DNA from 4 places in the Blastococcus sp. SYSU DS0619 genome. Region 4 is predicted to be linked to each of the others. Evidence: riboswitches for the same ligand, from Rfam matches in the RefSeq annotation. Region 4 holds a riboswitch; each other region holds the start of a gene.
The links. Region 4 has a riboswitch for cyclic di-AMP ahead of ACI79T_RS11155 (hypothetical protein). Riboswitches for the same ligand answer to the same signal wherever they lie in the genome.
Positions count from the first base shown of each region.

Region 1: it holds a riboswitch for cyclic di-AMP, as region 4 does, so the genes downstream of both, ACI79T_RS09630 (LysM peptidoglycan-binding domain-containing protein) here and ACI79T_RS11155 (hypothetical protein) in region 4, are expected to answer to the same signal.
Region 2: it holds a riboswitch for cyclic di-AMP, as region 4 does, so the genes downstream of both, ACI79T_RS18350 (aggregation-promoting factor C-terminal-like domain-containing protein) here and ACI79T_RS11155 (hypothetical protein) in region 4, are expected to answer to the same signal.
Region 3: it holds a riboswitch for cyclic di-AMP, as region 4 does, so the genes downstream of both, ACI79T_RS09815 (murein hydrolase activator EnvC family protein) here and ACI79T_RS11155 (hypothetical protein) in region 4, are expected to answer to the same signal.

Region 1 covers NZ_JBJHAM010000005.1:225,104-232,633, forward strand. The annotation lists gene ACI79T_RS09625 (hypothetical protein) at 1-1,266, opposite strand, end outside; gene ACI79T_RS09630 (LysM peptidoglycan-binding domain-containing protein) at 1,464-2,345, opposite strand; cyclic di-AMP (ydaO/yuaA leader) riboswitch at 2,370-2,466, opposite strand; RNA gene rnpB (RNase P RNA component class A) at 2,713-3,114, opposite strand; gene ACI79T_RS09640 (DUF222 domain-containing protein) at 3,232-4,797, shown strand; gene ACI79T_RS09645 (PIG-L deacetylase family protein) at 4,807-5,526, opposite strand; gene ACI79T_RS09650 (DoxX family protein) at 5,620-5,979, opposite strand; gene ACI79T_RS09655 (sulfite exporter TauE/SafE family protein) at 6,004-6,759, shown strand; gene ACI79T_RS09660 (putative bifunctional diguanylate cyclase/phosphodiesterase) at 6,832-7,530, shown strand, end outside.
Region 2 covers NZ_JBJHAM010000022.1:26,460-33,989, forward strand. The annotation lists gene ACI79T_RS18315 (ANTAR domain-containing protein) at 1-306, shown strand, start outside; gene ACI79T_RS18320 (hypothetical protein) at 489-923, shown strand; gene ACI79T_RS18325 (sulfite exporter TauE/SafE family protein) at 974-1,657, shown strand; gene ACI79T_RS18330 (hypothetical protein) at 1,661-2,044, opposite strand; gene ACI79T_RS18335 (glycoside hydrolase family 3 N-terminal domain-containing protein) at 2,286-3,470, shown strand; gene ACI79T_RS18340 (cation diffusion facilitator family transporter) at 3,516-4,271, opposite strand; gene ACI79T_RS18345 (ArsR/SmtB family transcription factor) at 4,268-4,642, opposite strand; gene ACI79T_RS18350 (aggregation-promoting factor C-terminal-like domain-containing protein) at 4,807-5,646, opposite strand; cyclic di-AMP (ydaO/yuaA leader) riboswitch at 5,834-5,980, opposite strand; gene ACI79T_RS18355 (class I SAM-dependent methyltransferase) at 6,110-6,766, opposite strand; gene ACI79T_RS18360 (GNAT family N-acetyltransferase) at 6,829-7,530, opposite strand, start outside.
Region 3 covers NZ_JBJHAM010000005.1:262,936-270,465, reverse strand. The annotation lists gene ACI79T_RS09840 (SGNH/GDSL hydrolase family protein) at 1-417, shown strand, start outside; gene ACI79T_RS09835 (hypothetical protein) at 470-847, opposite strand; gene ACI79T_RS09830 (VanZ family protein) at 895-1,392, opposite strand; gene ACI79T_RS09825 (hypothetical protein) at 1,420-1,554, opposite strand; tRNA gene ACI79T_RS09820 (tRNA-Ile) at 1,782-1,858, opposite strand; cyclic di-AMP (ydaO/yuaA leader) riboswitch at 2,019-2,150, shown strand; gene ACI79T_RS09815 (murein hydrolase activator EnvC family protein) at 2,175-3,407, shown strand; gene ACI79T_RS09810 (TVP38/TMEM64 family protein) at 3,454-4,128, shown strand; gene ACI79T_RS09805 (maleylpyruvate isomerase N-terminal domain-containing protein) at 4,125-5,018, opposite strand; gene ACI79T_RS09800 (DUF3145 domain-containing protein) at 5,513-6,013, shown strand; gene ACI79T_RS09795 (acyl-CoA carboxylase subunit beta) at 6,224-7,530, opposite strand, start outside.
Region 4 covers NZ_JBJHAM010000007.1:93,515-101,044, reverse strand. The annotation lists gene ACI79T_RS11160 (bifunctional 3'-5' exonuclease/DNA polymerase) at 1-1,175, shown strand, start outside; cyclic di-AMP (ydaO/yuaA leader) riboswitch at 1,344-1,489, shown strand; gene ACI79T_RS11155 (hypothetical protein) at 1,761-2,630, shown strand; gene ACI79T_RS11150 (hypothetical protein) at 2,687-3,019, opposite strand; gene ACI79T_RS11145 (protein kinase domain-containing protein) at 3,141-5,090, shown strand; gene ACI79T_RS11140 (NADPH:quinone oxidoreductase family protein) at 5,101-6,072, opposite strand; gene ACI79T_RS11135 (hypothetical protein) at 6,188-6,343, opposite strand; gene ACI79T_RS11130 (protein adenylyltransferase SelO) at 6,403-7,530, opposite strand, start outside.

The DNA of each region.
Region 1 (7,530 bases), on a different contig from region 4:
GAACACCGAGATCGTGCCGTCGTCCTCGTTGCTGGTGAGGAACAGGTGCCCGCGCTTCACGGCGAGCAGCCCCTCGGGGGCCGCGCCGGTGGGCAGCACCTGCAGCAGTTCCGGGGAGGCCTCGTCGGCGAAGTCGTAGACGAGCACCGCGTCCCCTCGCTCGGAACCGATGAAGGCGTACGTGGTGCCGTACAGCGCGGCGACCTCCGCGCCCTCGAACTCCGCCCCCTTGTCGTCGCTGCGCCCGTCGGGGTACCGGCCGGCGGCGGCGAGCGCCTGCTCGGCGGCCGCACCGGAGGTGGAGACGACGTCGCCCTCCGGGGAGAAGACCGTCCAGCCACGGCCGCCGCTGGGCTCCTCGGCCAGGTCGCCCTCGTCCGCGGTGACGAGGTTGCCCTCCGGCGTCCACTGGACGGCATCGGGCTCGCGGGGCGCCTCGAACGGGTCCTCGAACGCGATCGCGTCGTCGTCGGAGACGTCCGCGTCGGGGCGCGTCACGGTGCCGGCCGAGAAGGAGCCGACGACGGTCCGGGTCCGGAGGTCGACGAGCGCGACGGCGTTGTTCTCCTGCAGCGTCACCGCCGCGATGCCCCTGCGGTCGATGTCGACGTACTCCGGCTCCGGGTCCTCCGGGTACAGCGCCCCGTCGAGCCCGGCCAGCTCGACCCGGTCGGCCGTCCACCGCTCCGGCGAGCCTTTGAGATCGACGACGGCCAGGAAGCCGGCGGGCGCCTGCGGCAGCCCGCCCTCGACGCCGCCGACCTCGACGTCCTCGTCGCGCTGGTTCTCGATCGCCACCGCCGCGAAGGCGCCGTTGGGGCTGAGGGCGATCGAGTCGGGCTGCCCGCCGAGGTCGATGGTCCGGACGATCGCCCGGGTGCGCAGGTCGATGACGGCCAACTCCCCCGACGGCGCGTCGAACGAGGTGCTGGTGTCCACCACGGCGAGGGCGTGGCGCCCGTCCCGGCTGACGCTCACCGACGTGGGCTCCCCGCCCACCGGCACGCTGCCGATCGCCCGGGGCTCCGCGGGCCTCGTCAGGTCGACCAGCCCGACCTCGCCGGTGGCCGAGTCGGTGTAGAGCAGCGTCCGGCCGTCGGGGGTCACCGCGAGGATCTCGGCGACCTCACCGCTCACCTCGAAGGTGGCGAGCTCGGCGAAGGCCGGCGCGGGCGCCGGCGCGGCCGCGGCCGGGGCGACGGTGGCGGCGAGAACCAGGGCAGCCGTGGGGAACGTGCAGGCGAGCAGCCGGGCGCGGGGTGACACAGGAGGGCTCCAGGGGTCTCAGGACGGGTGGTCCCGACCCTGGTGAGCGAAAGCGACGGCCCGGCGGCCGGTGGGCGAACCACGGGTGACCGACGTGCGACCAGCTGAGCAGCCGGTGCGGCGACGAGCGCCCCCTGCCCGGACCCGGGCAGGGGGCGCTCGTCCTCAGCGGTGGACCCAGCGGCCCCGCGAATCGGTCAGCCCGCGACGAAGGCCACGTGCGGGTGGTCCATGTGGTTGGCCGTGGGCGATCCGCGGTCCTCCATGGCCTGCCACGCCCACCCGGTCCACGACCCGGCGATCCGCTGCTCCCAGATCACGTAGTCCACGCCGAACCGACCCGCGTTGTCGATCGCGTACTGGGCGACGGCGTCGCCCGTGGCCGAGTCGTCGTAGACCATGAAGTCGGCCGCCCGGCCCTCCGTGGGGCTGTGGCCGGGGCGGGTGAGCACGGTGCCGATGCCGAACTGCTCGGCGATCTCCTGGACGGCGGGGCGGACGTGCGCGTCCCACCGGTCGTAGGCCCCCGACACCACGGCCGGCTCCGGGACGGGCCGCTCGTCCCGGCTGGCGCGCTCGGTCACCACTCCCCCGCCACTCAGGGCGAGGACCTGACCGACGCGCAGCACGTTGGCGTTCGGGCCGATGACGCCGAGGTTCAGGGCGTGCAGGTCCTGCCAGGTGGTGCCGTGGCGAGCCGCGATCCCGGCCAGCGTGTCCCCGGCGACCACGACGTACGAGCCCGCCGCGGCGGGCGCGGGGGTGGCAGCCGGCGCCGCAGCCGAGCCGCCGATGGTGAGCACCTGCCCGACGCGCAGCAGGTTCGGGTCGGAGCCGATCGTGGCGAGGTTCGCCTGGTAGATGTCGCGCCACGAGGTGCCGTGGGCGGCCGCGAGCTTGCCGAGGGTGTCGCCGGACTGGACCGTGTGCTCGCCCGGATGCGCGGCTGCGGTGCCGACGGTGCCCAGGGTGACGGCCGAGGCCGCCGCCAGGACCACAGCCGGGTAGGCCACGGCGGTCAGGACGCGGTTGCGGGTGGGGCGACGGTGTCGGCCCGCGGTGCGGTGGCTGATGCGCATGAAGGATTGAGCCTCTCGCCGCCTGCGGAGTTAGCTGTCGGGTTCGGGCGAGAGCTGCCCGGCCGCGTGCTGCGGCTTCACCCCGAGGTCCCGGAGGGCCACTGAACGGTGGGTCCCCCGCGCCTGCCCGTCGTGTCGACACCGGGTGGCCGTGGGCAGGTTCGGCGGGCGGCCATCCGGGCCCGCCGAGCGGCGGACGGAGGAACGGTATGCAGACCGAGCGGACCCGAGGAGATCGTTCCCGACCTTTTCGGGGACCCTCCGCGTAGCCGCACACGCCGTCACCAACCGTGCGCGCAGCGCCCGGATTCACCCGATCAGGTGACAGCGCAGGGCGCCGGTTCCGCCGCGCGGGCGGGCGGGGTGACGGACGAGTCGGCCTGTACGCCGGGTTCTGTCCACGGGCGCCTTGCGGCCTCCCGATGGGCGGTCATCCATCTAGGCCTGCCGTTGCCGACAGGCTCCAGCGGTCTACCCGCAGGCTCGGGCGGGCCGCCCTCGAACGCCTGCGCAGGACGGCAGAGAACCGCCGCCCCTTCTTGACCTAGCTCCGGGTGGGGTTTACCGAGCCACGCCGGTCACCCGGCGTGCTGGTGGTCTCTTACACCACCGTTTCACCCTTACCAGCGCACGCGCTGGCGGTCTGTTTTCTGTGGCACTGTCCCGCGGGTCACCCCGGGTCGCCGTTAACGACCACCCTGCCCTGTGGAGCCCGGACGTTCCTCGGCGACGGGGTCTCCCCCGCCGACGCGACCGCCCAGCCGACTCGTCCGTCGTGCCGAGCAGTCTAGGGGGTGCCCGCCACCCGCCGGTCGCCCGTGGGTGATCGCTGCTCGACCCCGGCCGTGCGGCCGAGAGTGTCGTACCCCGCGCCTAGCCTGCGGGTATGTCGTCGGGTGGCGGGTTCGCGGTCGGGGTGACCGTGGTGCCCGTGGACCAGGCGCCCGCGCCGTGGGAGCCGTCCGATCCGGAGCCCGCCCGGTGGGACGACCCGCTGGGTGAGCTGCTGCCGGCCCGGCGGAGCGCGGCGGAGGCGGCCGCGCTGTTGCAGCAGATCGTGGTGGCCGAGGCGAAGCTGGCGGCGCTGCGCGCGGAGCTGGTGATGGACCTGGCCGCGGCTCGCCCGGCGCCCGCCGATCCGCTGCGCGGTGGGGAGACCACCGGTGAGGTGGGGCCGGCCGGGGTGAGCGAGTTCCTGCCCGACGAGCTGGCCATGATCCACAACTGCAGCCGGGCGGCGGCGGTCACGCTGCTGGACCAGTCCGAGGTCCTGACCACGCTGCTGCCGGCCACCTACGGGCAGCTGCGGCAGGGGCGGCTGGACTGGCCCCGGGCCCGGGCGATGGCTGCCGAGGTGGCCGCGACCGGGCGCGAGACCGACCCGGTGGTGATCGCCGGGACGGAGGCGGCGGTGCTGCCGGGCTCTGCCGAGCTGTCGGTGCGCCGGCTGTGCGAGGCGGTCCGCGCCGAGCTGGTGGCCCGGGACGCGTCCGCGGCCGACCGGCGACGAGAGCAACGGCGGCGCGGGGCGGACGTGACGGTGCGGCCGGTCGGGGACGGGATGAGCGAGTTGCGTGCCCTGCTGCCGCACCCGGAGGCCCGGGCCTGCCGAGATGCAGCAGACCAGCACGCGCGGGCGGCGAAGGCGGCCGGGGACCCCCGGCCGGTCGGGATGCTGCGCTGCGGCGCACTCGCCGACCTGGTGCTGCGCCCCTGGGAGGACCGACCGGCGGTCACCGCGCACCTGACCGTGGTCGCCCCGCTGGGCGCGCTCACCCCCGCCGGGTTCCTCGCGTCCGGCGCCCCGCGACCGGCCGCGTTCGCCCGGCCCGGCACAGCGGCGCCCGTGGCCCAGGTGGACGGGGAACCCATCACCTCCGACCACCTGCGCGAGCTGCTCGCCCAGCTCGACGCGGTGTGCCCCGGCGGGCTGCGGGCACCGACCGGCGGCACCCTCGACATCGCGATCACCGGCGCCACCGGGAACCTGCTGGGCCTCATCGGCCGCACCGAGCTGGAACGGCTGGTCCGCCGCGGCTGCACCGACCACCCCGACGCCTCCTGCGCCTGCCCGCTGCTGGGCGCCCCTGGTCCGGTCGACCGCTACCGCCCGTCGGCCGCCCAGCAGCGGTTCCTGCGGGTGCGTGACCGCAGCTGCCGCCACCCCGGCTGCACCGTGCGTGCCGGCTGGGCCGACCTCGACCACGTCGTACCGCACGCCGACGGGGGCCGGACCAGCTGCGAGAACTTGTGCTGCCTGTGCCGGCGCCACCACCGGCTGAAGACCTTCGCCCCCGGCTGGACCCACACCATCGGCGACGACGGCGTGCTCACCGTCCGCACACCTACCGGTGTCACGCGGATGAGCCGACCACCCGGCTTCCGCGTGTTGAGCGAGTCACCCGGACCACCGTCACCGCGACCCGATCCGGACGACCCACCACCCTTCTGACCCGGCTTCTCACCCCCAGTAGAGCCGGAAGCCCACCCGACGGCGGCCGTCCTCGGTGAGGGTCGACATGTCCACCACCTGGCGTGCCTGCTCCTCGACCGGGTCGTCCGAGAGCAGCTCCAGGTACCGGCGGTGCTCCGACAGCGATGCGACGGCGAGCTCCACCGCGTCGCTGACGTCGACCTCGTGCGGCGGGTCCGTCATCTCGCCGACGGCGATGTACTGGACGCCGCTCCAGCGTTCTTCGGGCAGGTCCGGGAAGATCCACTCGTTGCCCGCATCGGCGACGGCGTCGAGCACGGACTGGCCGAGCGCCTGGTGATCGGCGGAGTTGAGGTACGCCGGTGACACACCGGGCGGGGTCCACGTCGGCCCGAAGTAGCCGGTGACGACGAGCTCCGGACGGTGCCGCCGGATCGCGGCGGCCAGGTCCCGCCGCAGCTCGGGCCCGGACACCAGGGTTCCGTCGCGGTGGTCGAGGAACTCCACCTCGCGCACGCCCACGACGGCGGCCGAGCGCCGTTCCTCCTCCTCGCGCACCGGCCCCGCCTCCGCCGGCGGAACCCCGGCCATCCCGGCCTCCCCCCGGGTGGCCAGCAGGTAGTGCACCTCCTTGCCCGCGGACGTCCACACGGCGACGGCGGCGGCGAGGCCGTACTCGATGTCGTCGGGGTGGGCGGCGACGACCAGGGCGCGCCGCCAGTCGTCGGGCATCGGAGCTGTCGGCATGGGCCGAGTCTGCCGTGCCCGCGGACCCCACGCTCCGGTCGCGGACCTCGCGCAGCAGCACGAGGGCGGCGACCCCGGGGCGAGGACGGTGGGTCAGCCGCCCCGGGCCACCCGGAGGGCCGCCCGCAGCATGGGCACCTGGAACGGGATGCGGGCCGCCGCCACGGCCAGCCCGACCGGCGATCGCCGGGTGGCCCGCAGCGTCTGCAGGTGCGCCGGCAGCACCCCGACCAGGAGCCCCACCGCCGCCCAGCCGCCGGCCCGCCGCGTCGCGGGCACCGCGAGCAGTGCGGCGGTGGCCAGCTCGACGACCCCGCTGCCGATCACCCACGGCCGGGCCGGGCCGAGCTCCGGCGGGATCATCCAGTCGTAGACCTGCGGCCGCACCAGGTGGAGCACCCCGGCACCGGTCATCCCGGCCGCCATTCCCAGCGCTCGTGTCTCTGCCCGCATGCGCCCACCGTAGGGTTCCCCGTCGTGTCCGCCGTCGACCTGCTCATCGCGGCCGCCGTCGCGTTCGTGGCCGGCGTCGTCAACTCCATCGCCGGCGGTGGCTCGCTGATCCTCTTCCCCACCCTGGTGGCGCTGGGCCTGGGCACGGTGGCGGCCAACGTCACCAACTCCCTGGCCCAGTGGCCCGGCTACCTCGGCGGCGTCGCCGGCTTCCGGCCCGAGTACGCCGGTCAACGCCGTCGGCTGGTCCGGTTCTCGGCCGTCGCGGTCGCCGGCGGGCTCGTGGGCAGCGTCCTGCTCCTGACCACCCCGTCGGAGGCCTTCGACGGCATCGTCCCGGTGCTCGTGCTCATGGCCAGCCTGCTGCTCGCCCTCCAGCCCCTGGTGACGCGGCGCCTGGCCGGCCAGGTCCCCGGCGGCCCCGAGCGCGACCCGGCATGGCTGTACGGAGCCCTGTTCCTCGCCACCGTCTACGGCGGCTACTTCGGCGGCGCGCTGGGAGTGATCCTCGTCGGCGTGCTCGGCATCGGGCTGCACCGGCTCAAACTGGCCAACGCCCTGAAATCCGCGCTGTCGGCGGTCACCGCCACGGTCACCCTGGTGGTGTTCGGGCTCTTCGGGCCGGTCGCCTGGGCCGTCGTCGCCGTCGCCGCACCGGCCAGCCTCCTCGGGGGCTTCCTCGGCGCCCGCATCGCCACGCGCATCCCGGCCGCTCCGCTGCGGGTGATCATCGTGGTCTTCGGCGTGGCCGTCTCGATCTACCTCTTCGCCCGCGCCTGACCCGCCACCCCGAGGGGGGAGACCGGCCGGCGCCGCCTTGATCGGCGGCCGGTGCGGTCCGATGCCCTCCCCATGCCCGCCCTGCTCCGCGCCCGGCTGCTGCCCGGTGCGCCGACCTGGGCGCTCGCCGTCGTGCTCGTGGCCGCGGTCGGCGGCCTGGTGACCGGGACCGGCCGGATGACGGCCACCACCGGCGACGTCGCCGGCACCGTGCTCGTGCCGGTGCTGCACCTCGGGCTGCTCGCCGTCCTGGTCTGGCGGGCCCGCTGCGTGCCGCACGAGCACAGCGTCTGGGCCCGGGTGGCGCTCGGGGGCGCGGTGCTCAGCGGCACGGTGCTCCTGGGCAGCGCTCTGGCGCTGGCGCCGGGGACCCGCGAGCTCGCCGGGACGGTGTCGGCCTGGGCGCCGGTGCTGGCGTTCCCCTTCCTCTACGGCGGGCTGGTGCGGTGGAACCGCTACAGCACCACCCTCGCTGATCCGCACGACGTGCTCAACGGCACCTCGGCCGTGCTGGCGGTCATGGCCGTCGGCAACGTCGTCCTCGGCCTCGCCGGCGGACCGCTGGCCGCGGCCCCCTGGTGGACCGCGCAGCCGCTCCTCGGCCAGTTCGCCACCGAGTTCGTACTGGTGGGCACGGTGGCCAGCCTGCCGTTCCTCGGCGCCCTCGGCCGGGACCCGCGCACCTGGCTGGTGGTGATCGCCTTCGGCTCCTCGCTGGCCGGCAGCACCGCCACCCTCCTCACCGGCGGGGAGCACGGCGCGTGGACGTGG
Region 2 (7,530 bases), on a different contig from region 4:
GCCCGGGACTTCTCCATCGCCGGGGACCGCACCCGGGATCTGGTCGCCCGGCTGGCCGCCTACGCGGTCGGGCCGGTGTCGAACATGTACCTCTACGAGACCGCCGTGGAGCGGGCCGAGCACCTGCAGGCGGCGTTGGAGCACCGGGCGGTCATCGACCAGGCCAAGGGCATCCTCATGGAGCGGCACAAGCTGACCCCCGACCAGGCCTTCCGGCTGCTGGCCGGGGTCTCGATGGAGACCAACACCAAGCTGCGGGACGTCGCTGCGCGGTTCGTGCTCACCGGAGAACTCCGACCCGACTGACCGGCGCACCACGTGCCGCGGTGAGGAGTGCGGGCCGCCCGGAGTGGGCACCCCCGGCGGCACGGTCGCCAGGACAGCCGGCGGTCCCCGGGGGCCCAGATCCAGCGGTCGAAGCGACGGCCGCTGGGTCGCCCCGGGCGTGCCGGGTTGCGCTGCGCGTCGCGGTCCCCCACGGTTTCCCGGTGGATCCCTTCCGCGGTCTCGGCATCCCCCGCATCCCCGGGTTCGGCGAGCTGATCGCCCTGCTGCAGACGCAGACCGAGGCGCTGGCGCAGCTGCCCCGCACCCTGGCCGACCTCAACGCCACCGTCCGCGAGCTGACCACGGCCACCACGTCCGCGCGGGAGACGATCGCCTCCGCGCAGCGGATCGCCGAACGGCTGGAGGGCCTGGTCGAGGAGCTGGAGGAGCCGGTCCGCGCGCTGCGCCCCGGCCTCGAGCGGGTCGGCCGGGTGCTGGACGACCCGGCCGTCGACACCGTGCCCGACACCCTGCGCCGCATCCACGACGACCTGATGCCGCTGATCTCCGGTCTCCGGCAGGCGCAGAACCGGGTGGGTTCGGTGACCGGCCTGCTCCGCCGCCGTCCCCCGGGAGACGAGGACGACGGCTACTGAGCGCGGAGCTGGTCGCCGACCCGCTCGCCCTGCTCGCCTGCGGCCTGGCGGTGCTCCTGGCGTCGGTCGTGCAGACGGCGACCGGCATGGGCTTCGGCCTGCTGGCCGGGCCCCTGGTGCTGCTCGTCCAGCCCGCGCTCGTGCCGGGACCGCTGCTGGTGGGGACGCTCGCCTCCCTGCTGCCGGTGCTGTGGCGGGAGCGGGCTGCGCTGGAGTTCGCCGCCATGCGCGGAGCGATGCTCGCCTCGGTCCCGGGTGCTGCTGCGGGGCTCTGGCTGGTCCAGACGATGGGTGTGCGGTTGTTGGGCATAACGGTCGCCGTCGTGGTGCTGGGCGCCTGCGGGGCGGCGCTCGCCGGGGTGCGGCTGCCCGGGAGTCGGCGTGCGCTGACGGTCGCGGGCTTCGCCTCGGGCACGCTGTCGACGGTCGCGGCGACGCCGGGTCCCCCGCTGGTGGTCACCTACCGGGCGCCCTCGCCCGCCGCCCAGCGGGCCAACCTGTCACTGTTCTTCGTCGGGACGACGGTGCTCTCCCTGGGCGTGCTCGTGGCCGGCGGCGAGCTGGCGGGCAGCGGCCTGGTCTCCGGTGCGGTCCTGGTGCCGTTCGTGCTGCTCGGATTCGTCGCCGCCGGACCGCTCCGGCGCAGGCTCGCCCTGCCGGCCATGCGCCGCGCGGCGCTGATCCTGTGCGTGGTCTCCGGTGCCGCGCTGCTGGTCAGGTCGCTGGCCGGCTGACCGTCAGCCCTCGGCCGGCGGCTCCCGGCGGACGAAGTCGCCGACCGCCTCCTCCAGCCGCGCCCAGCTGGAGCTCCACTCGACCAGCGGGTCGAGGATCTTCTCGAGGACGGCGAGCTGCTGGTCGAAGGCCTGGAGCTGGGCGGTCATCGCCGCGATCGACTGCCGCTGGGCGCCGACGACCTCGGCGATGGCCCGCACCTGGGCGGCCGACATCGCGCCGGGCGGACTGGGCAGCGCCGGCAGCGACAACCTGCCCGGCACAGCGCCGGCCAGGTTCCGGGCACGGTCGCTGAACCCGCGCAGCTGGTTGACGAACTCGTCGATGGACCGCCCGACGATCCCGCCCTGCGCGGCGGCCGGCCGGCTGTCCTCGCCCTCGGTCATCGCTCCCCCTCCGGCTGTGGTCCTGCTCCGACCTTAGGGGGCGCGCCGTCGCCGGGGGCGAGCCGAAGCGGCGATCCGCGGCGCGGTCACGCCGCGGCCGGGACCCCCGATCACCCCACCAGCCGCAGCGGCCACCGGCGCCCTCCGACACCACACGGCGTTCCCGGGCCGCCGGCCGGACCGGGCGAGACTCGGCCGGTCCCGCCGTCCACCGCGCCCGTCCCGGGCGCCGAGGAGACCCGTGCCCCACCGGCTCCCCCGTTCGCGGTCGTTCGCCCGCGCCGCCGTCGCCTGCGCCCTCCTGACCGGCTGCACCGCGGTGGCGATCGATCCGGTCTCCTCCACCACGGAGCTGCCCGCACCGGTTCCCTCCTCCCCGGCCGATCGTCCGGTGCCGACGGTGGCGGCCGCGCTGGACGCCATGGACCGCCGGGCGCAGGTGGCCCAGCTGTTCGTCGCCGGGGTACCGCTCGACGACCTCGCCGCCGGCGCGCCCCTCGTCGAGCAGGGCGTCGGCGGGGTCTTCCTCGCCGGCCGCTCATCCACGGCCGCCGGCGAGCTCGCCGCCACGACGGCCGGCTGGCAGGACGCGGCCCCGGGGCCGACGGACCTGTGGATCGCCGTCGACCAGGAGGGCGGCCAGGTCCAGACGCTCCGCGGCGACGGCTTCACCCTCCTGCCGTCCGCCGTCGAGCAGGGACAGCTCCCGGCCGACCAGCTCGCGGCCCTGGCCGAGGAGCTCGGCGCCTCGCTGAGCTCCGCGGGGCTCAACCTCGACCTCGCACCGGTCGCCGACGTCGTCCCCCCGGGGACCGAGGCCGGGAACGAGCCGATCGGCTTCTTCCAGCGGCAGTACGGCGGCACCGGCCCCGAGGTGGCCGTGGACGCCGCCGCGGTCGCCGACGGGCTGGGCGCCCACGGCGTGACGCCGACGCTCAAGCACTTCCCCGGCCTGGGGCGGGTCCGGCAGAACACCGACACCAGCGACGGCGTGGTCGACCCGGTGACCGCGGCCGGCGACGAGCAGGTGAGCGCCTTCGCCGCGGCCCTGGCCCACACCTCGGCCGACCCGTTCGTGATGGTCTCCTCGGCGACCTACCCGCGCATCGACCCGGACAGCCAGGCCGTCTTCTCCCGCGCCGTCGTCACCGACCTGCTCCGCGGGGAGCTGGGCTTCGACGGCGTGGTCATCACCGACGACGTCGCGAACGCCGCCGCCATGCGCGACATCGCCCCGGGCGAGCGCGCGGTGCGCTTCCTGGCGGCCGGCGGCACCCTGGTGCTCAGCGTCGACGGCACGCTGGTGCCCGAGATGGTCGACGCCGTCCTGGCCCGGGCGGACGTCGACCCGGCCTTCGCCGCCACGGTCGACGCCGCCGTCCGCACCGCCCTGACCGCCAAGGCCGAGGCCGGCCTCCTCGGCTGACGGCACGTGCTGGTCCCGGTCGCGCCCGGCCGGCGGGACGGCGCGTCAGTCCTGCTGGCGGGCGGTGATCTGGACGGTCTGGGGAGCGGGCACGGCGTTGGACGGCGTGCAGCAGGCGTCGGTGCAACCGTCGCCGCACCCGCAGGTGTCTCCGTCGGACCCGCCCGGGACCACCGGACCGCAGCCACAGGCTTCCCCGCGCCACGCCTCGAGGCCTTCGCGGAAGGCGACGGCGGCGATGACCAGTCCGGCGATCGGGTCGGCCCAGCCCCAGCCCAGGGTCGCGTTGAGGACCAGCCCGACCAGCAGCACGGCGGACAGGTAGGTGCACAGCAGCGTCTGCGTGGAGTCGGCGACGACCGCCTGGGAGCCGAGCGCGCGGCCGGTGCGGCGCTGCGCCCAGGACAGGAAGGGCATGATGACCAGCGACGCGGCCGCCAGGCCGATACCGACCGGCGATGCGTCGGGGTCCCCGCCGAAGAGCAGGGCGCGGATCGACTCGAACGTCACGTAGCCGGCGAGGGCGAAGAACGAGAGCGCCATCAGCCGGAGCGCCTGTCGCTCCCGCGACTCGGGGAGCCGGTGGCGGAACTGCCACAGGATGATCAGGCCGCTGGAGACCTCGACGACGGAGTCCAGGCCGAAGCCGATCAGCGCGACCGATCCGGCGGCGATGCCGGCGCTGACGGCGATGACCGCCTCGATCACGTTGTAGGTGACCGACGCCCCGGCCAGCAGTTGCGCCCGGCGTCCGAGATGCCTGGCCTCCTCGGCGCTGGGCCGCGCGTGGACCGTGCTCACTGCTCCGCGGCCTCTCCGTAGGTGGGGCACAGGGAGACGGCGTCGCCGGTAGCGGCCAGCAGCCGCTCGGCCGCACCCAGCAGGTCGAGCAGTTCGGGTGCGGTGGACAGCGACCACATCGACGCCCTGCCCTGTGGCCGGGAGGCGATCAGGCCGCAGTCGCGCAGGCAGGCAAGGTGCGCGGACACGGTGGACTGGGCCAGTCCGAGGTGGTCGGTCAGGTCCACGACCTTGTGCTCGCCGAGCACGAGGTGGCGCAGGATCGCCAGCCGCGCCGGGTCGCCGAGACTGCGGAACATGCACGCCGCCGCGGACAGGGCCGCCACCTCGCTGACCGGGACGTCGGCAGTCGCGTTCGCGCTCGATGTCATCGTCACGCAGCGATGCTATCGCCGGCCAGCCGCCCGTGGGGTATGCGACGCCGTCGAGTGCACCGGGCGGACGCCGAACGGACGAGGCCCCACCCTGCACGGGTGGGGCCTCGTCCGTCCTGCTGAGCGCTAGCGGCGCACCGGGTCGTCCACCCGGTGCGGCCTCAGTACCAGCCGGTCGACTGGGAGTGGCTCCAGGCGCCGCACGGCGAGCCGTAGCGGTTGTTGATGTAGATCAGCCCGGCGTCGATCTGCCGGTAGCCGTCGGAGGTCTTGGCGATGCCCGTCCCGGCCCACGTCGAGTCGAGGAACTGGGCGATGCCGTAGGCGGTGCTGCGGGGGTTCTGCGCGTTGGGGTTCCAGCCGCTCTCCTTGCCCCACAGGTTCTCCAGGCAGGTGAACTCGCTGCCGGAGCCACCCACCTTCTGCATCGCGTACCCCTTGAACGACCCGGCCGGTGCGGCGGCTGCGGCCGGCGCGGGGGCCGCCGGAGCGGCGGGGGCGGCCGGGGCGCTGGTGGTCCGACGGGGGGCGGCGGCCGCGGCCTGCGCCTCGGCGGCGCGGGCGGCCTCGACGCGGGCGGCCTCGATACGGGCGGCCTCGGCGCGGGCCGCCTCCTCGGCGGCACGGCGGGCGGCCTCCTCCGCCTCGATGCGGGCGGCCTCCTCGGCGGCACGGCGGTCGAGCTCGGCCTGCTCGGCGGCAGCCCGGGCCTCGGCGGCCGCGGCCTGCTCGGCCACGCGCTCGCTGCGGCTGGCCGCGAGCGGGGCGAGGGAGTCGACGGCCGACTCGACGGCGTCGGCCGGCGGCGCCTCGGCGGGGATGCCCAGCTGGGCGGCGACGCTGACCGAGACCGGCTGCGCCTTGGCGTGGGCCTCGGGCTCGTTGGCGACGACGACGTTGACGACCAGGGCACCGGCGGCGACGACCGCCAGCAGGAGCGCCGGGCGACGGACGGACGTGGGGCGCAGGGCGCGGGTGATCGAGGTGGCGCGAAGGTTCATGGGGTGGGACTGCTCCAGGGGCAGGGCACAGCGGGTCCGCGGCGGACAGCTGCAGGGGTGGTCGAGTGGCAGCGGGTGCAGGGCGGGACGCCCGGGCGCTCAGCGCGGGGAAGGCGCGCGCGAGGCTCCGTACCGGCTGCGGTTCCGTGCAAGGTGGGCCCGCAGGCTCGCCATGCGGCGGCTCTCCGTTTCTTCCGTCGTGCCGCCTACCGAGTTAGCTGACGGATTCGGGCGTGGAAGTCGCCCTACCCGCGCCGACGTGCTCGGCGCGCGATTCACCCCAGTGCTGCGGTGGGTCCCCGGCTCACCCGCGGCGCGATGGCAGCGGGCGACTCGGCGGCGCCCGGCGGACCTCCCCGGATGGGGAGAGAACGACCGGCCGGGCTGGCCCACGGTAACCACCGTTATTCGTTCGTGACAATCCCTCTGGGGGAACTACCGTGTGGAAGTCGTCTCGCGGAGCTCAGGGCAGCTGCCAGACGGTCGTCCGGCGCACCGCCGTGGGCTGCGTGGGCGACGGCTCGGTGTCGGGGACGTCGTACACCGCCAGCGCGGTCAGCCGGTCCTCCGGCAGGTAGACGCGGCCGGGGTCCCCGACCAGCACCTCGACCCCGCGGGCGCGGGCGGCCTCGAGGAAGGGCAGCACCCGGTCGGTCATCTCGCGGTCGTAGCAGACGTCCCCGGCGAGGATCACCGCCACGTCCGGCGGCCCGTCCCCCAGCACGTCGCCCACCGGCGTGATCCCCGGTGCCCCGTTCCGCTCGGCGTTCACGGTCACGGCGGTGAGCGCGTACGGGTCGACGTCGCTGGCGAGCACGGAGCTCGCCCCGGCGCGCACCGCCGCCACGGACACCAGGCCGCTGCCGGCGCCCAGGTCGAGCACCGCGCGCCCGGCCACCAGCTCCGGGTGGTCGAGCACGTAGCGCGCGAGCGCCTGGCCGCCCGGCCAGGCCGCCGCCCAGAACGGCGGTTCGGTGGAGGTGCGCCCGTGCTCGGTCTGCATCGCCTCCCAGAGGGCGACGACGTCGGCGGCGACCAGCAGCTCGACCTCGGGCACCAGGTCGGGCCGCACCGGGCGGGTGTGGGCGCGGACGAACTCCGCGGGAACGGGATGGTCCACCCCGGCAGTCAACCGCACCGGGACTGCGGCGGCGCGGGCCGGGCTGCTCGGAGCCGGACTGCTCAGAGCCGGGCCGACCAGGAGGACAGCCGGCCGGCGGGACGGAACCCGAGCGCCTCGTTGACCGCCACCATGGGGGTGTTGCGCTCGGAGTTGTAGGTGCTGATCCGGCGCACCTCGGGGAACGCCTCCGCCAGGTCCCGCAGCACGGCCGCCTTCACCCGGGCGCCGAGCCGGTGCCCGCGGTGCTCGCGGAGGACCAGCGTCCCGCCCTGCGAGGCGCGCGCGGGCTGCGCCAGCGGGATCTGCAGGTCCGTGAATGCGATCAGCCGGCCGTCCCGGGTCACCGCCCCGGCGGAGAGCACCGCACGCCCCCGGGCGACGTGCGACCGCTCGTACTCGCGGATCCGCACGCCGTCCCACTGCTCCTCCTCGACCGGCAGGTCGCCGTGCGGGGCGTCGGTCGTCATCCGCCGCTCCAGCAGCGCCCGGTCGTCGAGCAGCGCGTCCGGGGTCCGGTCGCGCCAGGTCACGACCTCGTACCCGCGGCCGGCCTCCACCGCCCCGGCCTCCAGCGCCGCGAGCCGCTGCTCGTCGGGCGGCAGCAGGAGGTCGCGCCGGGTCTCGACCAGATCGCAGGCCCAGCCGTGCGCCTCGGCGAACACGCGTCCCGGCGTTCCCGGAGACGGCTCGTCGACCTCGGCGATCAGGACGGTGCGTCCGTGGTCCGCGGCGAGCGCCCGGCCGGACGCCAGCAGCGCGCT
Region 3 (7,530 bases), on a different contig from region 4:
TGCTCCGACCGGTTCACCGACGCCGGGAACGCGGCCGTCCCGGGGGAGACGTCGGCGGAGATCCTCGACCGCCTCGCGGCGGACGCGCCGGAGGCCGACGTCCTGGTCGTCCAGGCCGGCACCAACGACCTGCGCCTCGGGGTGCCGACGGAGGAGACGGTGGCGAACCTGCGCGAGGCGGTCCGGCTCGCCGGGGACGCCGCGGGCACCGTGGTGCTCGCGACGGTGCAGCCCTGGCACGACACGGACGCCACGGACCTCAACGACGCGGTGCGCCGGCTGGCCGCCGAGGCGGGCGCCGAGCTGGTGGACTTCGCCGCTGTGCTGGGCGACCGCGCGCTGACCCGGGACGGGGTCCACCCGTCGCCCGCGGGCGCCCGCGAACTGGCCCGGCGGGTAGCGGCCGCGGCGGACTGACGCACCCCGGAGGGCCGCGCGGCGCCGGGTGGTCATCCCGGCACCGTCGGCGTCACTCCTCGAGCACGTCGGTGTTACCGGCCCGGGCCGCCCGGAGGCGGAGCAGCTCGAGCTCGGCCCGCACGGCCGACAGGTCGCCCGACGAGCGCAGCAGGTGCGCGAGCGCGCCGGCGTTGTCCGCCCGGGCCGCGCGGGCCAGCTCGTCGAGTAGTTCGCGCAGGGCGCCCTCGTCCTCGCCGTGCCGCACCAGCCGGGCGACCCCGTTCACGGTGCTGCGCACGTCCTGCAGGAGCGGGGGGAGCTGGCGGACGGCGTAGTCCAGCAGGACCACGAGGTCGCAGGGCAGTCGCACCAGCGCGACGAGCGCGGGCAGCGGTCCGAACCGGGGCGGGGGCGGGGGAGTGGCGGGGCCGAGCTCGTCGGGTGTCATGGCTCCCGGCTACCCCGGTCCGGGGCGATGCACGGATCGCCCGGGGGCTATCGCGCCCGGGCAGCGGCGAGCCGCGTCGTGCCGACCGCCAGCGCGACGCCGATGGTCATGCCGAGGGTGTTCATCGCCCAGTCGTTCGTGTCACAGGCGCGCCCGATGGCCGGCGCCAGTGCCTGGAGGGCCTCGATGCCGGCCGACGTGACCGAGCCCACCGCCAGCACCGGCAGCGGACGCCGCGAGGCCAGTGCGGCGAAGAACACCACGGGGAGGGACAGCGCCACGTTGGCCAGGAGCTCGACGCGGGTCAGCGAGGGCAGGGCGAACTGCACCGTGCAGACCACCTGGTCGAGCTGCCCCTTCGCGGACGGGGTCAAGGTCAGTGCGAGGACCGGGAGCGCGGAGAGGGCCGTCAGCGTCCACAGGATCCGGCGTCCGGACCGCCGGCTGCGCACCGCCGCGTAGCCGACGACGACGCAGCCCAGAGCGATGGTGGCCAGCGTCACCGGCACGAGCGCCGAGTGCTCCAGCAGGACGTCGGTGATCATCGGGGCCCACCGTAGGGCGCCGGCGGTTCAGGCCGCGACGCTCGGCCGGCTCCCGTCCTCCACGGGTCGGGCGACGTCCGCAGGGCGCGCGGAGAACTGGTGCTGGGCGGCCCATCGGCGGGCGCAGCGCATCCGCCACCAGCGGAAGAACCGTTCGGCCATGTCGTCAGGCTGCCCCGTCTGACGCCGTAGCGCAAGCGACTCGCCACACTCTGTAATCGCGGGTGATGTCGATGCGCCGGGTGTGGATCGCGCCTGGAGCGGTAAGCACTGTTGAACCGACCACACGAGCCCCTCGAGACGGAGGGCGTCGGCAACCGCGGGACGTGCAGTGGGAGTGCCGGCGGTCCGGGAGAACCCGGCCGTGGAGCTGAACCCGCTGGTCACCGTGGTGGGGCGGGTGGGGCTCGAACCCACGACCCAGGGATTATGAGTCCCATGCTCTGACCGGCTGAGCTACCGCCCCGGTGCTGACAGCCTGCCAGATGACGGCGACACGCCGCGCGGACGCGCCCGTGTCTGGAGGGGCGTCTCGTTACCGCCCTGTGACATCTGGCCGATTCGCTTGTACCGTCTCCCGCGGCCCACCCGATGCCGCTCCCGAACCCGGGAGCTCGGGCGGGCCCCGCCGAACCGTGCGGCCAGCTGGCCGGATGGACCGGGGACCCATGTTCTCTGGGGTGAATCCCGCCTGCGCCTCCACGGGCAGGGGGGTAGGGCAAGTTCCGGCCCGAACCCGTCAGCTGACCTGGTAGGCGGACCGAGGAACGGAGACAGTCGCCTTGGCGACCTCGCACCACCAGCACCACCCCACCGTGCCCACCCGCGGGGGCCTTCGCCGGATCGGGCGGGCGGCCACCGCCCTGACCGCTCTGCTGGCCCTGTCCCTGCTGGGGACGACGGCCGCGACGGCCGCACCCGGCGACGCGAAGAGCGAACACGACCGCGTGGCCCAGGAGGTCGCCTCCCTCGAGCAGCGGATCACCGACGCCGAGGACCGGCTGGAGCAGATGACGCTCCGCGCCGAGGAGGCCAGCGGCGCCGTGCTCCAGGCCGAGGCGGAGCTGGCGACCGCCCAGCAGCACGCCGACGCCATCGCCGTCGAGCTGGCCGCCGTCCGCGAAGCCCTCGGGCGCACCCAGGACGACGTCGCGACCCTCGGCCGGGAGGCCTACATGGGTGGTGGCGACGAGACGTTCAGCGAGGTGGAGATGGTGCTGCACGCCGAGGGCCCGGGGGAGCTGCTGCAGCAGGCCGCCACCCTCGAGATCCTCGGCAAGGACCGGGCCGAGGTGCTCGAGGAGCTGCGGGTCGTCGAGGCGCGCGAGGCGCGGCTGGACCAGGAGGCGAAGACCGCCGTCGCCGAGCGCGACGCAGCCGCCCGCACCGCCCAGGAGGCCCAGGTGGCCACCGACGCGCTCCTCGCCGAGGCGCAGGCGGAGTTCGACGCGCTCAGCGCGGAGAAGGCAGCCCTCGACGAGCAGTTGCGCGAGGCGGAGATCCGCATGCTGAGCATGCAGGGCACCCCCGAGCCGGCGAACACCTGGAACCAGCTGCAGGCCGCCGAGCAGGCCGCCGAGCAGGCCGTCGGGGCGGTCGCCGCGACGGGCGGCGCCACTGCGCTGACCCAGGGCCGGGTCACCTCCTGCTACGGCGCCCGCTGGGGGACCATGCACCTCGGTGTGGACATCGCGGCGCCGATCGGCACCCCGATCTTCACGCCGGAGCCCGGCGTCGTGCTGCAGGCGGGGCCGGCCAGCGGGTTCGGGCTCGCGGTCGCCATCCAGCACCACGACGGCGCGATCACCGTCTACGGGCACGTCAACCAGTTCTTCGTGTCGCCGGGCCAGGTCGTCGAAGGCGGTCAGCAGATCGCCGAGGTCGGCAACCGCGGCCAGTCCACCGGGCCGCACCTGCACTTCGAGGTGCACAAGGGCGGCCTGTACGCCGACCGCACCAACCCGGTGCCGTGGCTCGCCCAGCGCGGGATCTCCCTCGGCGGCAGCTGCGGCTGATCCGGCGCCGCCGCATAGGTCGCGCGCCGTCGTCCAGGATGGCGGCGTGCGACCGGCGGCGGGGGAGGGCACCTGGCTGCGCGCCGGGCTCCTCGTCGCGCTGCTGCTCGCCGGGGTGTTCGGCGCCCTCGCCGTCGACCTGCCGTCGGTGGCGCAGGTGCGCGAGTGGGTCGACGGAGGCGGTCCGGCGACCTGGGGGCTCCTGGTCGCGGGTCTCGTCGTGGTGCTGCTGGCGCCGGTCCCACGATCGGTCCTGTCGGTCATCGCCGGCGTCGTCCTGGGGTTCGGCCCCGGTCTGGCCGTCGCGCTCGTCGGCGGGCTCCTCTCCGCCATGGCGGCGTTCGGGCTCAGCCGGGCGCTGGGGCGTCCGGCCGCGGAGCGGCTCGCCGGGCCCCGGCTCCGGCGCGCCGACCGGCTGGTGACCGAGCGCGGCTTCGTCTCCGTGCTGGTGGGCCGGCTGATCCCCGTCATGCCGTTCGTGGTCACCAGCTACGGCGCCGGCCTGAGCGGCGTCCGGTTCGGGTCCTTCCTCGCGGCCACCGCCGTCGGCATCGTCCCGAGCACGGTCGTGCAGGTGGGCATCGGCGCGTCCACCGGCGTCGCCGTCGCCCGGTTCGGCGCCCTGGCCGCCGTTCCGCTCGTCGTCCTCGGGCTGGTGCTGCTGGTCGCCGGGACCGCATGGTGGTACCGGCGGCGGACCCGCGCCGGGCAGGCGATCTAGCCGCGGCCGAAGAGCCGGCCCAGCATGCCGCCGGCGCCGCCCACGGTGCGCGCGGCCAGCTGCAGGATCGGCCCGCCGGGGATCCCCGGGACCTGCTGCACGATCGGCGCCAGCCGGAGCAGCCCGCCGACGTCGTGCACCTTCAGCTGGCGCCGGGCCACGGCGGGCGCCGGGTTGACCCGGCCGGAGGCGGCGTCGAGCAGGAGGTCGGCCGCGGCCTCGACGGCCGGCCCGTCGACGACCCCCGCCGGCACCCGGTGCACCTGCCAGCCGTCCCCGTCAGCGGTGAAACCCCACCCGCCGTCCGGGGTGACGAGGGCGACGCGCCCGGAGATCCCGGTCGAGGCGGCCAGCGCTCCGGTCACGTCGGTGAGGGCGGCCAGGCCGGACTGCAGCACGGCCGCCGACGGCGGCTCGGCGCCGCAGGAGACGAGGTCCAACCCGTGGACGGCGAGCTCGTAGGCCTGCCCGAGCACGACGCTCAGCAGCGGCACCCGCCCCACGACGGAGACCGCCGGTGCGGTGTCCAGCTCCTCCGGCTCGTCGGCCAGGTAGCGCGCGGTCGCCGCACGGTTGCGGCGCAGAGCGTCCAGCACCTCCGCGCGGGAGGCGCCGCGATGGGCGGCCGTGACCCGGGCGTTCACCGCATCGGGGTCCGGTGGCGTCCCGTGCCCGCCCGTCCGCGCCGAGGCGATGAGGTCGTCCAGCGCGGCGTGGTCGTCCCAGCAGCCCAGGTGCACGCAGATCTCGTGCGCCCGCCACCCGGGCAGCCGTGAGGACCGGTCCAGGTCGACCGTCTCGGCCTGCGCCAGGAACGCGTCCCACGCGCCGAGCACCAGCCCGGCGACCTCGTTCCGTCCCGCCTCGGCCATGCCCTGGTGTCCACCCATGTCCCGCCCGTACCCGGCCGCCGGCCGGGCAGGCATGCAGCCCGCGGGACGGCGGGCGGTCCGGAGCCCGAGCCCGAGGCCGCCGCACACCTCGTGGTCCATCCAGTACGCTGAGTGACGTCGTGGAGAGAACGTCGCGCTCACGGCTCTCGTCGCGAGTCACTCTGCGTGACCAATGCCCCGATGCCCACGCTCAGGCCGCCGTCCGCCCCGCGCGGCGCGCCGTCCACCCGGCCGTGGAGCCTGTGAATAGCCTGGAGCCGCTGGACGCAACCCTGTAGGCGTGGTAATAGCTGGCTGACCAGCGACAAGACGCCGGATCGCGGATCACCGATCACTTTCGTCTCATCAGTCGCACCCGGGCTGGCGCAATCGGGTCACCATCGTGCAAACTTGTCGCGGAGCCTGGCTCCGCCACTGCCGATAACGGCGCGTCACCGAATCGATGGGTCCGTAGGGGAAGACGAGACCGATCGAGTCGATGGAGGTGCCCCGTGCAGCGACGGTCAACCCAGGGTGTCGTCTTCGTGCACGCGTGCCCGAAGGCGCTCTGCCAGCACGTCGAGTGGGCGCTTGAGCGCGTCGTCGGCGGGCCGGTCTCCCTGTCGTGGGCTGAGCAGCCCGCAGCGCACGGTTCCTACCGTGCTGAAGTGGCGTGGACGGGTTCGCCCGGTACCGGCGCCAAGCTGGTCGCTGCCCTGCGCGCCTGGCCGATGCTGCGCTTCGAGGTCACCGAGGAGGCGAGCCACGGCAACGACGGCGAGCGGATGTCCTACGTGCCCGGGCACGGGGTCTTCCGGGCGCCGACGAGCGCCAACGGCGACCTCATCGTCACCGAGCAGCAGCTGCGCCACCTGGCCGCGACCACGACGTCGATCGAGGCCTTCCGGCACGGGGTCGACCAGCTGCTGGGTGCCGCGTGGGACGCCGACCTCGAGGTCTACCGCCACGCCGGCGACGGCAGCCCGGTGACCTGGCTCCACCAGGTCGTGTAGCCGGAGTTCCACCGTTCGTCGGATCGGCGTCCCCGAGAGGGAGGTCACGATCCGAGCACGACACTCCCGGCCGGGGCTGGGAGGCGTCGTAGCCTGGAACCGGTCGTCCGGGCGCCGTCGGGGAAGCGGCGCCCGGACGACCTACCACTTCCCGGGGCGCGACCCGGCTGCGGCGGGCTCCACGGAGGCCGGAGAGCCGCGCCGACGCCCTCAGAGCGGGATGTTGCCGTGCGCCCCGCGACCGAGCGGTGCGCCGGCGAGCGCCTCGATCAGCCGCTTGCGCGTCTGCGCCGGCTCCACGACCTCGTCGACGACGCCGATCTGCAGCGCACGGTTGACCCCGCCGGCGATCCGCTCGTGCTCCTCGGCCAGCTGGGCGTGCAGCGCCTCCCGCTCACCGGGAGGGGCGGCGGCCAGCTTCTTGCGGTGCAGGATGCCGACGGCCGCCTTCGCGCCCATCACGGCGACCTCGGCGCCCGGCCAGGCGAAGACGGCGGTGGCGCCCAGCGACCGGGAGTTCATCGCGATGTAGGCCCCGCCGTAGGACTTGCGGGTCACCAGGGTCACCCGCGGCACGACCGCCTCGGCGAACGCGTGCAGCAGCTTGGCCCCCCGGCGCACGACGCCGTCCCACTCCTGGCCGACACCGGGCAGGTAGCCGGGGACGTCGACCAGCACCACCAGCGGGACGCCGAACGCATCGCACATCCGGACGAACCGGGCCGCCTTCTCGGCGGACGCCGAGTCCAGGCAGCCACCGAGCCGCAGCGGGTTGTTGGCGATCACGCCCACCGTCCGCCCGGCCAGCCGGCCGAGGGTGGTGACCACGTTGGGTGCGAACCGCGGGTGCAGCTCCAGGCCGGGCTCGTCGAGCACCGAGGAGACCAGCGGCTTCACGTCGTAGGCCCGGTTGGTCTGCTCGGGCAGCAGCGCGCCGAGGTCGGAGGCGACCTCCCCGGAGGCGGAGGCGAAGCTGCCCTGGGCGGCGAGCAGGTCGACGGCGAGCCGGGCGGTCTCCAGCGCAGCCGGCTCGGAGTCGGTGACGACGTGCACGACGCCGCTGCGCCGGCCGTGGGTGTCCGGGCCGCCGAGGCTCTCCATGTCGACGTTCTCGCCGGTGACCGAGCGCACCACCTCGGGTCCGGTGACGAACACCCGGCCGGCCGGTCCCATGATGACCAGGTCGGTGAGGGCCGGGCCGTAGGCCGCTCCGCCGGCGGCCGGGCCGAGCACCACGGAGATCTGCGGGATGCGACCCGACGCCCGCACCATGGCGGCGAACACCTCGCCGACGGCGTGCAGCGCGGTCACGCCCTCGGCCAGCCGGGCGCCACCGGAGTGCCAGATGCCGACGACCGGCACCCGCTCGCGCAGTGCCGCGTCGATCGCGTCGACGATGTGCCGGCAGCCGTCGACCCCCATGGCGCCGCCCATCACCGTGGCGTCGGTGCAGAAGGCGATGGCCGGGCTCCCCGACACCCGGCCGCGGGCGGCCATCACCCCGGAGGTGTCCCGGG
Region 4 (7,530 bases):
TGACGCACGCCGGCCTGCCGTGGCGGGCCGATGTGCACGAGCGCCTGCTGACCGGGCTGCTCGGGCCGCGCCCGGTGGGCGGCGGGCGACCCGCGGTCCTCGAGCGGCTGCTCGGGGAGATCCGCACCGCGCTGGACGCCCCCGGGCTCAACCCGGACTCACCCGCCGAGCTGCTGCGCGCGCTCCAGCAGGCCGGTCTCCCGGTGGCCGACACCCGCTCGTGGACCCTCGAGCAGCTCGACCACCCGGGCGTCCCGGCCCTGCTCGAGTACAAGAAGCTCATGCGGCTGCTCACGGCCAACGGCTGGAGCTGGCTGGAGGCCTGGGTGCGGGACGGGCGGTTCCGCTCCTCGTTCCTGCCCGGTGGGGTCGTCACGGGGCGGTGGGCGTCCACCGGCGGCGGCGCCCTGTCGGTGCCCACGCTGATCCGCCCGGCGGCGGTGGCGGACGACGGGTGGCGGTTCGTCGTCGCGGACGTGGCCCAGCTGGAACCGCGGGTGCTCGCCGGGATGAGCGGCGACGGCGCGATGGCGGAGGCGGCGCGTGCCTCGGACCTCTACGAGGGCATGGTCGCCGGTGGGGCGGTGGCCACGCGGGCGGAGGCGAAGCTCGGCATCCTCGGGGCGATGTACGGCGGCACCCGCGGCGAGAGCGGCCGGATGATGCCCCGGCTGACCCGCCGTTACCCGCAGGCCATCGGCCTGGTCGAGGCGGCCGCCCGGGCGGGGGAGCGCGGGGAGGTGGTGCACACGCTGCTGGGCCGGGGATCGCCGCCGCCCGCCGGGGCGTGGGCGCAGCGCGCGGTCGATCTCGGCGAGCCCGCGGAGCAGCCCGGCTCGCGGGACGAGCGCGACCGGGCCCGCCGCGCCTGGGGCCGGTTCACCCGCAACTTCGTGGTCCAGGGCACCGGCGCGGAGTGGGCGCTGTGCTGGCTGGCAGACCTCCGCAACCGGCTGTGGCGGCTGGGCGGCGACGGCCCCTTGGAGAGCCGACCGCACCTGGTGTTCTTCCTGCACGACGAGGTCGTCGTGCACGCGCCCGAGCAGCTCGCCGACGAGGTGGTGACGGCGGTGCGGGCCGCGGCGTCCACCGCCGGGCGCCTGCTGTTCGGCGGCTTCCCGGTGGACTTCCCGCTCGACGTCGCCGTGGTCCGGTCGTGGGCCGACGCCGGCTGACCGGATGCGGCCCTTACACCGCCGATGGGCCCGGAGCCGGCACGCGACACACCTCACGCCGTGGAAATAGCCCGCTCCTCGTTGTCACGGATGCATAACGGCGGTTACCGTGGCCAGGTCCGATCGGTCGCCACGTCCCCATCCGGGGAGTCCGGTCGGACGCCGCCGAGTCGCCCGCTGCCATCGCGCCGCGGGTGAGCCGGGGACCCACCGCAGCACTGGGGTGAATCGCGCGCCGAGCACGTCGGCGCGGGTAGGGCGACTTCCACGCCCGAATCCGTCAGCTAACCCGGTAGGCGGCAACGGAAGAAACGGAGAGCCGCCGCATGGCGCGCCCTTGCACCACCGCACGCCTCAGCTCCCGCCGGCACCGCCGCACCCGGGTGCGTCCGCGGAGCTGATCGCACCGCGCACCCGGCGTCCCGCCCGCTGTCCGGCCACCTCCGAGCACTTCCCGCTCGACCGGCTCCTCGCCGTCTCCCGGTGGCCCGCCCAGCCGGCCCGACGCCGGCGCCCCGCTGCCCGCACCCCCGCCGCGGCCCGCCCTCCGGCCGGCCGCGTGACACCTTCGGAGCTCCCGCACCCATGAACCCCCGCACCACCACGTCCGGCCGCCGCCGGCCCCCCGCGCACGTCCGCCGCCCGGCCATGTACCTGGCGGTCGCCGCAGCCGGCGCCGTCCTGGTCAACACCCTCGTCGGCGTCGAGCCGGCCGCGCAGGCCGTGGCGGAGACGCCGCAGTCGGTCAGCGTCGCCCAGGAGCTGGGGCTCACCGCCTCCTCCGGTCCCATCGACGTCACCGAGGACCTCGCGCCGCTGCAGGACCTCGCCGCCAGCCGCAGCACCCGCGACGCCGAGCAGGCCGCGGCTCAGCAGGCGCAGGCCGCCGCCGACCAGGCGGAGCTCGACCGGCAGCAGGCCGAGGCCGAGGCCGCCGCCCGCGCCGAGGCCGAGGCGAAGGCCAAGGCGGAGGCGGAGGCCGCTGCCGCCGCCGCGTCGGCGGCAGCCCCCGCGCCGGCGGCCGCGGCCGCGAGCCCCAGCCAGCAGGCCCGCGCCGCCGCGACGGCGGCCGCATCGGTGGTCGCGTCGGCGGTCGCCAAGATCAGCAACACCGCGGGCAGCCACCGGCCGGTGGTGCAGGCGGCGGCCGACGCCGTGGTCAGCAACGTGCCCGGCGCCGCCGGCATCACGCTCGGCGGCACCCGCGCGAGCGCGGCCGACCCGGGTGGCCACCCGTCCGGGCTGGCGCTGGACTACATGGTGATGTCGAACGCGGCGCTCGGTGACGCGATCGTCGAGTACCACCGGGCGCACTGGGACGAGCTGGGCGTGGACTACCTGATCTGGGAGCAGCGGATGCTGTCCTCGGCCGGGGGGTCCTGGAAGGCCATGGAGAACCGCGGCAGCGCCACGGCCAACCACTTCGACCACGTGCACGTGAACTACCAGGGCTGAGCGCCGTCACCCCGGGCCCGTGGGGTCCGGGGTGCGGCCGGTCCCGCGGGCCCGGGTCAGTCCGGACGGGCGGCGAGGAGTGGGCCGTCCTCGTCCAGGGCCCGCGCCAGCTCCGGTGAGTGGCGCACCGGGAGCGGGCGGCCCGTGCGTGCGACCGCGGCGTCCAGGTGGTCGAGCAGCAGCAGCCGCCCGGCGGACGACAGCCCGGTGACCGATCCGGCGTCGACGGCGTCCACCCGCACCGGTTCGCCGCCGTAGCGGTGCAGGAACGCGGCGACGGCGGCGTCGTCGACCTCCCCGGCCAGGCACAGGACCCGGCCCGCGGCGGTGTTGAGCAGCCGGACCACGCCGCGGACCTGGGCGAACGGCCGGGGCGGGGGCGAAGGCACGACACCAGTGTGACTCCCCGGGCGTGGCGGGGGTTCAGCTCGGGTCTCGACGGGCACTCCACAGGGCGCGGGACCGACGGGTGGGGACCATCTCGCGGCGACGAGCACGAGGGGATCGGGAGTGACCACGGCCGACACCAGCCGGCAGATCCTCGGCGACCGCTACGAGCTGCTCGACCTGATCGCCGTCGGCGGGATGGGCGAGGTGTGGCGCGGGCGCGACGTGCTGCTCGACCGCCCGGTGGCCGTGAAGGTGCTTCGCAGCGAGTACGCCGACAACCCGCTGTTCGTCGCGCGGTTCCGCTCCGAGGCCCGGAACGCGGCGAGCCTGAGCCACCCCAACATCGCCGCCGTCCTCGACTACGGCGAGTCGACCGCGGACCGCACCGGGGAGCACCTGGCCTACCTGGTCATGGAGCTCGTCGAGGGGCCGCCGCTCTCGGCATGGCTGGCCGAGGACGGCTCGCTCGGCACCGGCGCCGCGCTGGCGATCCTCCAGCAGGCGGCGGCCGGGCTCGCCGCGGCCCACCAGGCCGGCGTGGTGCATCGCGACGTGAAGCCGGCCAACATCCTGCTCACCCCCGACGGCACCGTGAAGCTCACCGACTTCGGCATCTCCTGGTCGGCGGGGAGCGTGCCCCTGACCCAGACCGGCCAGGTGATCGGCACCGCGCAGTACATGTCGCCGGAGCAGGCCCGGGGTGAGCACGTGGGCCCGGCGGGTGACGTCTACGCGCTGGGGCTGGTCGGTTACGAGTCGCTGGCCGGGCACGCGGCCTTCGAGGGCGACAACCCGGTGACCGTCGCGCTCAAGCAGGTGCAGGAGCACCCCGAGCCGTTGCCGGCCGAGCTGCCGCAGGACGTCCGCGCCCTGATCGACGCCGCGCTGGTGAAGGACCCGGAGGACCGCCTGCCCGACGGGACCGCGTTCCTGCACGCGGTCGAGGAGACGATGCACGGCCCGCTGGACACGGCGTCGGTCACCCGGCCGGTGGCCGTCGTGGCGGCGTCCCGCGGCACGGGCTCCCGGCGCGGCACCGGCGCGCACCGCGGGCCCGGCACTGCCGGGGCCGGCGCCGCGGGGGCCGCCACCTCGGGGGCCGGTACTTCCGGCGGCAGGGCCGATTCCAAGGGCGCCGGCGCCCGGCGGGTCTCCGGTCCCATCGCGGAGCGGTCCGCGGCGCGCCGTCCGGCGCTGCGGGTCGTGCTCCCGGTGGTGGCCTTCCTCCTGCTCGGCGGTGGCACGGCCGCGGTGATCGGGGCTGCCGGCTCCGATCCCGGGGGGTCGGCCGGCGCCGCCGAGTCGCAGCCGATCGCGGTGGTCGACCTGGTGGCCGCGGACTACGTCGGGCGACCGGTCGAGGAGGTCGTCGCCGAGCTCAGCGCGCTCGGCCTGACGGTCCGGCTGGAGCAGGACGCCACCCCGGGCGGCGTCGCGGGGACCGTGACCGCTCTGCAGGCCGCCGGTCCGCAGCTCCTCCCCGGTGACGAAGTGGTCGTCCTGGTCGCGGCCCCGCCGGCCGCACCGGGCACGCCGTCGCCCGTCGACGAGGAAGCACCGGTCCCGGCGGCCCCGCCTGCGCCCCGGCCCGCGCCGGCGACGACGCCGACGACGACGGCGCCGGAGTCGTCGGCCGCCGAGGAGCCGGCGCCCGGCACGTCCGCGCCCAGCAGCCCGGGCGACGACACGGCCGCCCCGGGGACCGCGACGCCGACGACCCCGCCGGCGGAGGACACCGGGACGCCCACGACCCCGCCGGTCGAGGACACCGGGACGCCGACGACCCCGCCGGCGGAGGACACCGGGACGCCGACGACCCCGCCGGCGGAGGACACCGGGACGCCGACGACCCCGCCGGCGGAGGACACCGGGACGCCGACCACCCCGCCGGTCGAGGACACCGGGACGCCGACCACCCCGCCGGTCGAGGACACCGGGACGCCGACCACCCCGCCGGCGGAGGACACCGGGACGCCCACCACCCCGCCGGCCGACGAGACCGACGCGCCGACGACCCCGACGGTGACCCCGGAGGACGAGACGGACGGCGGGACCGACCCCCGGGTCTGATCCCGGCCGGTCAGGCGCGGACGCGGATCAGCACCTTGCCGGTGGCGCGGCGCTCGTCGAGCTCGGCGACGGCCGCGGCGGCGTCGGCCAGCTCGTGCACGGACCCCAGGGGTGGCTCGAGCCGTCCCTGCTCGAGCAGCGGAGCCAGCTCCTGCCACTGCTCCTCCGGGTAGCCGGGCTCGCCGCCGGACCAGAACGCACCCCAGCCGACGCCGACGACCGACACGTTGTTGAGCAGCAGCCGGTTCACCTTCACCGTCGGGATCTCCCCACCGGTGAAGCCCAGCACGAGCAGCCGGCCCTCCCGGCCCAGGCTGCGGAGCGAGTCGGTGAACCGGTCCCCGCCGACGGGATCGACGACGACGTCCACCCCGCGGCCGCCGGTGAGCTCCTTGACGCGCTCGCGGAAACCCTCGGCCAGGACGACCTCGTCGGCGCCGGCGGCGCGGGCGACCTCGCCCTTGGCCTCGGTCGAGACCACGGCGAGGACGCGGGCACCGGCGGCGCGGGCGAGCTGGATGCCGGCCGTCCCGAGGCCACCGGCCGCCCCGTGCACCAGCACGGTCTCGCCCTCGGCCAGCCGACCCCGGCGGTGCAGCGCGAAGTGCATCGTCAGGTAGTTCATCGGGAGGGCGGCGCCCTGCTCGAAGCTGGTGCGGTCGGGCAGGGGGAAGACCAGCGACGGGTGGACGGCGACGACCTCGGCGAAGCCGCCGAACGCGGGGAAGGCGGCCACCCGCTGCCCGGGCTGCAGCCCGCTGCCCTCGGGGGCGCTGCGCACCGTGCCGGCGACCTCGCTGCCCGGGACGAACGGCAGCTCCGGCTTCAGCTGGTACTCGCCGCGGCTGAGGAGCACCTCCGGGAAGGTCACCCCGGCGACGTGCACGTCGACGAGGACCTTCCCGTCGGCGGCGGGCTCGGGGACGTCGACGACCCGCAGGGCGCGGGGGCCGTCGAGGGAGCTGATCTGGGCGGCGCGCACAGGTCCTCCTGCTCGGTGGGACGAAGGCCGAAGGGACGCGTCGTCACGACGGCCGGGTGCCACCGAGCTTGTCAGACGGGCGCGGAGGCGGTCCGGGGGACGCGGGCCGGGCGGCTCAGAGCAGCCGGTCGAGGTCGTCGGGACCCGGCCCGGTGCCGCCGGAGTCGGCCACGGGGGAGGTCTCGGGGACGTCGTCGTCCGGTGGCTCGGGGGCCACCGGCCCCTCGGCGTAGAGGGTGTCGGGGTCCTTGGGGTCCATCTCGCGCGGCACCGGCTCGCACTACCCGGGCGGGCCGCCGCCAACCCGGCACCGTCCGGCGCCGGCGCGGCTCAGGTGCCGCAGAAGGTGCGGTAGGCGCCGAAGTCCTGCGGAGCCGGCCCGGCGTAGCGCTCGAGGCCCGGTCGCTCGTCGAACGGCGCGGTCACGGCCCCGAGGAGCTGCCCGAGGGGAGCGAGGTCCCCCTCGGTCGCGGCGTCGAGGGCCTCCTCGACCAGGTGGTTGCGGGGGATGTAGACCGGGTTGACCCGGTCCATCCCCGCGGCGTCGGGGGCCAGGGCCCGCCAGCGCGCCAGCCAGCCGTCGATCCCGGCGAGGTCGAGGAAGAGCAGCCGCACCGGCTCCGCGTTGCCGCGCGCGGCCCCACCGAGGGCGCGGAAGAGCGACGTCAGGTCGACGTGGTCCTGCCGGAGCAGGGTCAGCAGGTCCTCGGCCAGGGCGCGCACCACCGCGTCCTCCAGCCCGTCCGGCAGCCCCAGCTTCGCCCGCACCCCGGCGGTCCAGGCGGCCTCGTACTGCGGCGCGAACCGGTGGAGGGACTCCACGGCCAGGGGGACGGCCTGCTCCTCGTCCTCGTGCAGGAGGGGGAGGAGGGCCTCGGCGAGCCGGGCCAGGTTCCACTGGGCCACCACCGGCTGGTTGCCGTAGGCGTAGCGCCCGCCGGTGTCGATGGAGCTGTAGACGGTTGCCGGGTCGTAGGCGTCGAGGAAGGCGCACGGGCCGTAGTCGATGGTCTCGCCGGAGATCGTCGTGTTGTCGGTGTTCATGACCCCGTGGACGAAGCCGACGAGCATCCACTGCGCGATCAGCGACGCCTGGGCGGCCACGACCGCGTCGAACAGCGCGCGGTAGGGCTGCTCGGCCGCCGCGGCGGCGGGGTGGTGCCGGTCGATCGCGTGGTCGGCCAGCCGGCGCAGCAGCTCGACGTCGCCGGTGGCCCGCGCGTACTGGAAGCTGCCGACGCGCAGGTGGCTGCTCGCCACCCGGGCGAGGACGGCGCCGGGGAGGAGGGTCTCCCGGCGCACGGCGCGGCCGGTCGCGACGACGGCCAGCGAGCGGGTGGTCGGGATGCCCAGGGCGTGCATCGCCTCGCTGATCACGTACTCGCGCAGCATCGGGCCGACCGCGGCCAGGCCGTCGCCGCCGCGGGCGAACGGCGTCCGGCCGGAGCCCTTCAGGTG